Regions from separate parts of the Herbidospora sp. NBRC 101105 genome, predicted to be linked through region 1. Evidence: riboswitches for the same ligand, from Rfam matches in the RefSeq annotation. Region 1 holds a riboswitch; the other holds the start of a gene.

Region 1 (3,406 bases):
GCCGAATCCGGCGGGATCGCGCCGGGGTCCACCGTGCTGCTGACCCTCTCCGGCCGGGGAGACAAGGACATCGCCTCCATCAGGGAGCTGCTGTGACGCTCGAAGAGTTCCTGACCGCCCGCCGCGACGCGGGCCGTGCGCTGCTCGTGCCCTACGTCACCGGCGGGGTCACCCCCGGGTGGACGGACGTCGTCCGCGCCTACGCCGACGCCGGGGCCGACGCCGTCGAGATCGGCCTGCCGTTCTCCGACCCCATGCTCGACGGCGTCACCATCCAGGAGGCCTCCGACCGGGCCATCGCGGGCGGGACCACGGTCACGCGTATCCTCGCGGAGCTGGCCGCGCTCGACGTGGAGGTGCCGCTGTTCGCGATGACGTACAGCAACCTGGTCTTCCAGCGGAGCGCCGCCGCGTTCTGCGCGGCGCTGCGGGCGAGCGGGCTGCGCGGGCTGATCGTGCCCGACTCGCCGCTGGAGGAGGTCGGCGAGCTGGCCGGCGCGGCGGCGGCCGAGGGGCTGGACCTGGCGCTGATGGCCGCGCCCTCGTCCTCCCCCGAGCGGCTGCGCGCGATCGCCGCGCGCAGCCGGGGGTTCGTCTACGCGGTGACGCGGATGGGCACGACCGGCGAGGACGGCGGCATCTCCGCGGAGGCGGCCCGGCTCGGCCGTGACCTGACGGCGCTCACCGACCGGCCGGTGCTGTTCGGCTTCGGGGTGTCCGACCCCGCTCGGGCCGCCGAGCTCGCGCGGCACGCCGACGGCGTCGTGGTCGCCTCGGCGCTGATGCGCCGGCTGCTCGACGGCGCCGGGCCCCGCGAGCTGGGAGAGTATGTGGCGAGCATCCGCCGCGCGCTCGACCGCCCACTCGACAGGGAGCCCGATGAGCAGTACGCCCCGCTACCGCGCCATCGCCGACGACCTGATCGCCAAGATCCGGTCGGGCCACTACCGCGCGGGTGAGGCGCTGCCCGCGCAACGTGAGCTCAGCGCCTCCTACGGCGTGACGATGATGACGCTCCGGCAGGCGCTGCAGGTCCTCAGTGCCGAAGGGCTGATCGACCAGCGGGCCGGCCGCGGCACCTACGTGAGGCGGCCCAGCGCCGAATACCCCCTCGACACCCTGCGCAGCCTCGGCGACGACCTGCGCAGGCAGGGCCATCCCCTGCGAACCGAGGTGCTCTCGGCCGCGCTGCGGCCGGCCCCGCGCGCGCTCACCCGGCTGCTCCCCGACGCGCCGGCCGGCCTGCGGGCCCTGCGGCTCGCCCGGGTGCGCCACCTCATGGAGCGGCCCGCCGTCCACCAGATCTCGTGGATCGTCGAGCCGTACGCCTCGGCGATCAGGGGCGCCGACTTCACCGAGACCCCGCTCTACACCGCGCTCGCCGACGCCGGGGCGCGGGTGCACCGGGCGACCGAGCGCATCAGGCCCGCCCTGCTCACCGCCCCCGTGGCGGCCCGGCTGGGGCACCCGGCGGGCAGCCCGGTGTTCGTCAGCGAACGGGTCACCTACGACGACCGGGGTGCGCTGGTCGTCACCGACCACGCCACGATCCTCGGCGAGTGGATGGAGATCCGGGCCGAGCGCAAGGCCGCGGACCTGTCGTTGCACTGGTCCGGCGCCTTTACAAAGTAGATCCAGAGCGGGCTTGCGTCCGGGCGGGGCCGCCGGGTTATAGTTCCGGCGAAGGTCATGAGTGCCAGCGCACAGCCCCGGCTTGCTGGCCGGCAACCCTCGCGTCCGCGGCGGGGTGCCCCGGGTGAAGACCTGGTCCGTCGCGGGGTGCGACGGGCAAGCGCGTGGCTCTCCTGGAGGCGTTGTGTCCCCCGTGTTGTCCCTTGACGTGCCCGTCCGCGACGGCGCCCTGGTCCCCTACGCCAACCTCGACTACGCCGCGAGCGCCCCCTGTCTCCAGGCGGTCAGCCAGGCCGTGGCCGAGGCGCTGCCCGCCTACTCCAGTGTCCACCGGGGCGCCGGGTACGCCTCCCAGCTCACCACCGCCCGCTACGAGCAGGCCCGCCACACGATCAAGGCGTTCGCCCGCGCCCGGCCCGACGACGCGCTCGTGTTCACCCGCAACACCACCGACGCGATGAACCTGCTGGCCCGCGGCCTGCCCGAGGGCACCACGGTGGTGGTCTTCGACACCGAGCACCACGCCACCCTCCTCCCCTGGTCCGCGCCCGTCCGCCTGACGCCGCCCGCGCTGCCCGGCGAGGCCCTCCGCGCCGCCGACGAGGCGCTCGCCGCGATCGACGGCCCCGCGCTGCTGGTCGTTACCGCGGCCTCCAACGTCACCGGCGAACTGTGGCCGATCGCCGGGCTCGCGCACATCGCCCACCGGCACGGCGCCCGCATCGCGGTCGACGCCGCCCAGCTCGCCCCCCACCGCCCGCTGAACGTCGCCGCCCTCGACCTCGACTACGTCGCCTTCTCGGGCCACAAGCTGTACGCGCCCTTCGGCACCGGCGTGCTGATCGGCCGCCGCGACTGGCTGGAGCGGGCCGAGCCCTACCTGAAGGGCGGCGGCGCGGTCGTCTCGGTCGGCGAGCAGGCCGAGTGGCAGACCGACGTGGAGGCCCGGCACGAGGCGGGCACCCCCAACGTGCTGGGCGCCATCGCCCTGGCCGCCGCCTGCGACCACCTGAGCCAGACCGGCTGGACCGGCCTGATCGAGGAGGAGGAGCGCCTGCTCACCCGCCTGCGGACCGGGCTGGCCGCCATCGAGGGCGTGCACGAGCTGGCCCTGTGGCCCTCCGACCACCCCCGGGTCGGCATCGTGTCCTTCGTCGTCGACGGCCACACCGCCCGCGAGGTGGCCGAACGCCTGTCGGCCGACCACGGGATCGGCGTCCGCGACGGCAAGTTCTGCGCCCACCCGTTCGTCCGGCACCTGCTCGGCGTGGGCCAGGGCGGCTGCGACGAACTCGGCGGCGCGGTCCGCGCCTCGATCGGCATCGGCAGCACCGAGGAACACGTCGACCGCCTGCTGTCGGCCCTCAGCAGCCTCGCGAAGCGGGTCAGGGCCGCCTGACCCGGCCGTCGGCGGGGCTGAGCCCCGTTATGGCCAGGCCGAGGAGGCGGTTGGCCTCGGCCGCCGGGTCGGGGTGGTCTTCGGTCGCCAGGGCGATGCCGGTGATCAGGGCGAGCAGGTCGGTGACGGTGACGCCCGGAGTCAGGTCGCCGGCCGCCTGCCGGACCAGGGGTTCGCCCGCCTCCGTCAGCTGGGTCGTGGCGCAGTGTTCGTGTTCCACGTCGGCCGTCCGGTCGCGGTTGAGGGCCATGGCCAGGCCGCGGATCGTGGCGGCCGAGGTGGTCACCGCGTTCAGCCACTCCAGGAGGGCCGCGCGGGTGTCGGCGCGGCCGACGCGGTCGCGGGCGTGGGCGCACAGGTTCTCCACGCGGTCGC
Region 2 (3,406 bases), on a different contig from region 1:
GATCCTGGCACCGATGCCGGGGTAGTCGGCGTCCAGTTTCTCGAACACCTCGCGCAGCGTCGCCCCTTCGCCGGCGACCTCGGAGGCACCTCCGGTGTAGGTCCGGAGAATCGTCGGAATCCGCACAGAAACACTCATTGTTGACTCTCCTTAACGAACCGTTAGTTCAGTTGGCGAAAGCGGTGCGGAAGGCGTCCAGAGACGGACGGATGACCGCCGTCGGGCGGGCCTCCGACTGGACGGCGTCGAGGGTCTTGAGCCCCTCGCCCGTGTTGAGGACCACCGTGGTGGCGTCGGGGTCGATCACCCCGGCCTCCGTGAGCTTGCGCAGCACGCCGACCGTCACGCCGCCCGCGGTCTCGGCGAACACGCCCTCGGTGCGGGCCAGCAGGCGGATCGCGGCGACGATCTCGGGGTCGGTGACGTCCTCCACGGCGCCGCCGGTCCGCCGGGCGATGTCGAGCACGTAGGGCCCGTCGGCGGGGTTGCCGATGGCCAGCGACTTGGCGATCGTGTCGGGCTTCACGGGGCGGACGACGTCGTGCCCGGCCTTGTAGGCGGCCGACACCGGCGAGCACCCGGCGGCCTGCGCGCCGAAGATCTTGTAGGGGGTGTCCTCGACGAGGCCGAGCGCGATGAGCTCCTTGAAGCCCTTGTCGATCTTGGTGAGCTGGGAGCCCGAGGCGATCGGGATGATGATCTGGTCGGGGATGCGCCAGCCGAGCTGCTCGGCGATCTCGTACGCCAGGGTCTTGGAGCCCTCGGCGTAGTAGGGCCGCAGGTTCACGTTGACAAAGCCCCACTTCTCGCCCAGCGGGTCGCCGATGAGCTCGGAGCAGAAGCGGTTGACCTCGTCGTAGGTGCCCTCGATGCCGACGAGCCTGCCGCCGTACACACTGGCGACGACGATCTTGGCCTCTTCGAGGTTCGACGGGATGAACACGCACGAGTCGAGCCCGGCCCGCGCGGCGGCGGCGCCGACGGCGCCGGCCAGGTTCCCGGTCGAGGAGCAGGAAAGCGTTGTGAACCCGAAGTTACGGGCCGCCTCAACGGCGATCGACACCACGCGGTCCTTGAACGAGTGGGTCGGGTTGCCCGAGTCGTCCTTCACGTAGAGGTCGCGCAGCCCGAGCTCGGCGCCGAGGTTCCCGGCGCGGTGGAGCTTGGTCCAGCCGGGCTGGAGGTTGGGCTTGTCGGCGACGTTCGCCGGCACGGGCAGCAGCGCCCGGTAACGCCAGATGTTGGCCGGACCGGCGGCGATGTCCTCGCGGCTGACGGTCCCGAAGTCGTACGCCACCTCAAGTGGCCCGAAACAGTCCTGACAGGCGAAGATCGGGCCGAGGTCGTAACGGGCGCCACACTCGCGGCAGGAGAGGGCGACGGCGGGTCCGAAGTCGTGGTTGAGCGCCATGAAGCGAGGCCTTTCCCTCATCTTCGCCTGCGACCGCCTTGATCACAGGCCGGAATTGGCACCTGTTCCGACCGGCCTCGCCACGTAGCGAGTTGAGTCGGAAGGGTTGCCGGGGCTTCGCAGGGCCGGTCCCTCCACCCCTCTGGATGAGCAAATATTCAGTTGTCCTGAAAACTGTACCCTGGGCTCCTCAGAGTCCGAATCGGTGTCTCATCTTCCGAGATATCCGTCGCCGAGCGAGGCCTGGATGTGCTTCCTGGCCTGGTGGATGCGGCTCTTGGCGGTGCCGAGCGGGATGCCGAGCTGCGCGGCGATGTCGGAGTAGTCGAGCTGCACGATGTCGCAGAGCACCAGCGCGCGGGCCAGGTCGGGCTTCTCGGCCTCCAGCGCCTCGATGGCGTCGAGCAGGTCGAGCCGGGCGCCGGCGATCACGCTGACCCGGTGGGGGTCGGGCCGCTGCTCGGCCAGTTCGTCGCTCGACTGCTCGGCCGCGCGCCGCTTGAGCGTGCGGTAGGTGGTGCGGGCGCAGTTGGCGGTCACGATGTGGAGCCAGGTGGAGAACCGGGAGCGCCCCTCGAAGCGGCCGATGTTGCGGGCCACGGCGAGCAGGGTGTCCTGACAGGCCTCTTCGGCGTCCTGGCGGTAGGGAAGCAGGCGTTCGCAGTGGCGCAGCACGTCGGGTTCGACGCGGCGCAGCAGCTCACCGAGGGCGACGTGGTCGCCGGTGGCGGCGGTGCGGGCCAGTTCCTCGGTGGTCTCGTCAAGCGGCATTGACTGCCCCGATTCTTCGGCGGCCGGGGGTTTCCTGACATCCTATTGCCGACGACATCTTTTCTTAGTCCTCCGGCCATCTGGGGTGTGCCCACCGTGAGTTCAACGCTGATCGCCTCCAACCGCGGGCCCGTCTCGTTCATCCTCTCGGATGACGGCGCGCTGACGATGCGGAGAGGCGGCGGCGGGCTGGTGTCCGGATTGTCAGAGGTCGCCCGGGGCGACGACCATCTGTGGGTCTGCGCCGCGCTCACCGACGGCGACCGCAGCGCGGTCCGGCTCGCCCCCGAGGGCCGCATCGACCGCGCGGGTTACGACACCGGTCCGGTACGCATGCTCGACATCCCCCCGGCCGTCTTCCACCGGGCCTACAACGCGGTCGCCAACTCCACCCTGTGGTTCGTCGGCCACCTGCTCTACAACACCCCGTTCGCGCCCACCTTCGACACCCGGTTCCACCGCGAGTGGGAGTCCTACCGCGAGTACAACGGCGCGTTCGCGCTGGCCCTGGCCGAAGAGGCGGCCCACGGCGCGAAGGTGATGATCCAGGACTACCACCTGACGCTGGCCCCGGCGATGCTCCGGGTCGACCGGCCCGACCTGCGGGTGGCCCACTTCTCCCACACGCCGTGGGCGCCGCCCGAGTACTTCTCGCTGCTGCCCGACGGCATCGCGGCCGAGATCCTCCAGGGCGTCCTGGGCGCCGACCACGCCGGGTTCCTCACCGAGCGGTGGGCGGCGGCGTTCATGGACTGCTGCGAGGCGGTGCTCGACGCCCGGGTCGACCGGGCCGCCAAGACGGTGGAGTTCGAGGGCCGCCTCACCCGGATCGGGGTGCACGCCCTGGGCGTCGACGGCGACGCGCTGGTGGCCCGCGCCTTCGAGCCCGACGTCGAGTCCCACATGCTGGCCATAAAGGAGCAGGTCGGCGACCGGCGGCTGATCGTGCGCATCGACCGCACCGAGTTGTCCAAGAACATCGTCCGCGGCATGCTCGCCTACCGCGAGTTCCTGGCCGAGCATCCCGAGTGGCACGGCAAGGTCGTGCACCTGGCCTTCGCCTATCCCTCGCGCCACGACCTGCCCGAATACCGCGAGTACACCGCGGCCGTGCAGCGCTGCGCCAAGGAGATCGAAGACGAGTACGCCACCGACGACTGGGATCCCCTGATCCTCAACATGCAGGACGACTATCCGCGCTCGCTGGCCGCCTACCGCATGGCC

What was found. Region 1 has a riboswitch for S-adenosylmethionine ahead of QSK34_RS08555 (aminotransferase class V-fold PLP-dependent enzyme). Riboswitches for the same ligand answer to the same signal wherever they lie in the genome.
Region 2: linked by a shared signal. The riboswitch ahead of thrC (threonine synthase) and the one ahead of QSK34_RS08555 (aminotransferase class V-fold PLP-dependent enzyme) in region 1 are both predicted to bind S-adenosylmethionine.

Annotation. Positions count from the first base shown of each region.
Region 1 is NZ_BSSX01000001.1:1,938,256-1,941,661, reverse strand. It holds gene trpB (tryptophan synthase subunit beta) at 1-96, shown strand, start outside; gene trpA (tryptophan synthase subunit alpha) at 93-959, shown strand; gene QSK34_RS08560 (GntR family transcriptional regulator) at 880-1,632, shown strand; SAM riboswitch class IV at 1,686-1,801, shown strand; gene QSK34_RS08555 (aminotransferase class V-fold PLP-dependent enzyme) at 1,817-3,031, shown strand; gene QSK34_RS08550 (TetR/AcrR family transcriptional regulator) at 3,018-3,406, opposite strand, start outside.
Region 2 is NZ_BSSX01000009.1:25,035-28,440, reverse strand. It holds gene QSK34_RS32580 (MoaD/ThiS family protein) at 1-138, opposite strand, end outside; gene thrC (threonine synthase) at 167-1,411, opposite strand; SAM riboswitch class I at 1,426-1,564, opposite strand; gene QSK34_RS32570 (RNA polymerase sigma factor) at 1,622-2,182, opposite strand; gene QSK34_RS32565 (alpha,alpha-trehalose-phosphate synthase (UDP-forming)) at 2,279-3,406, shown strand, end outside.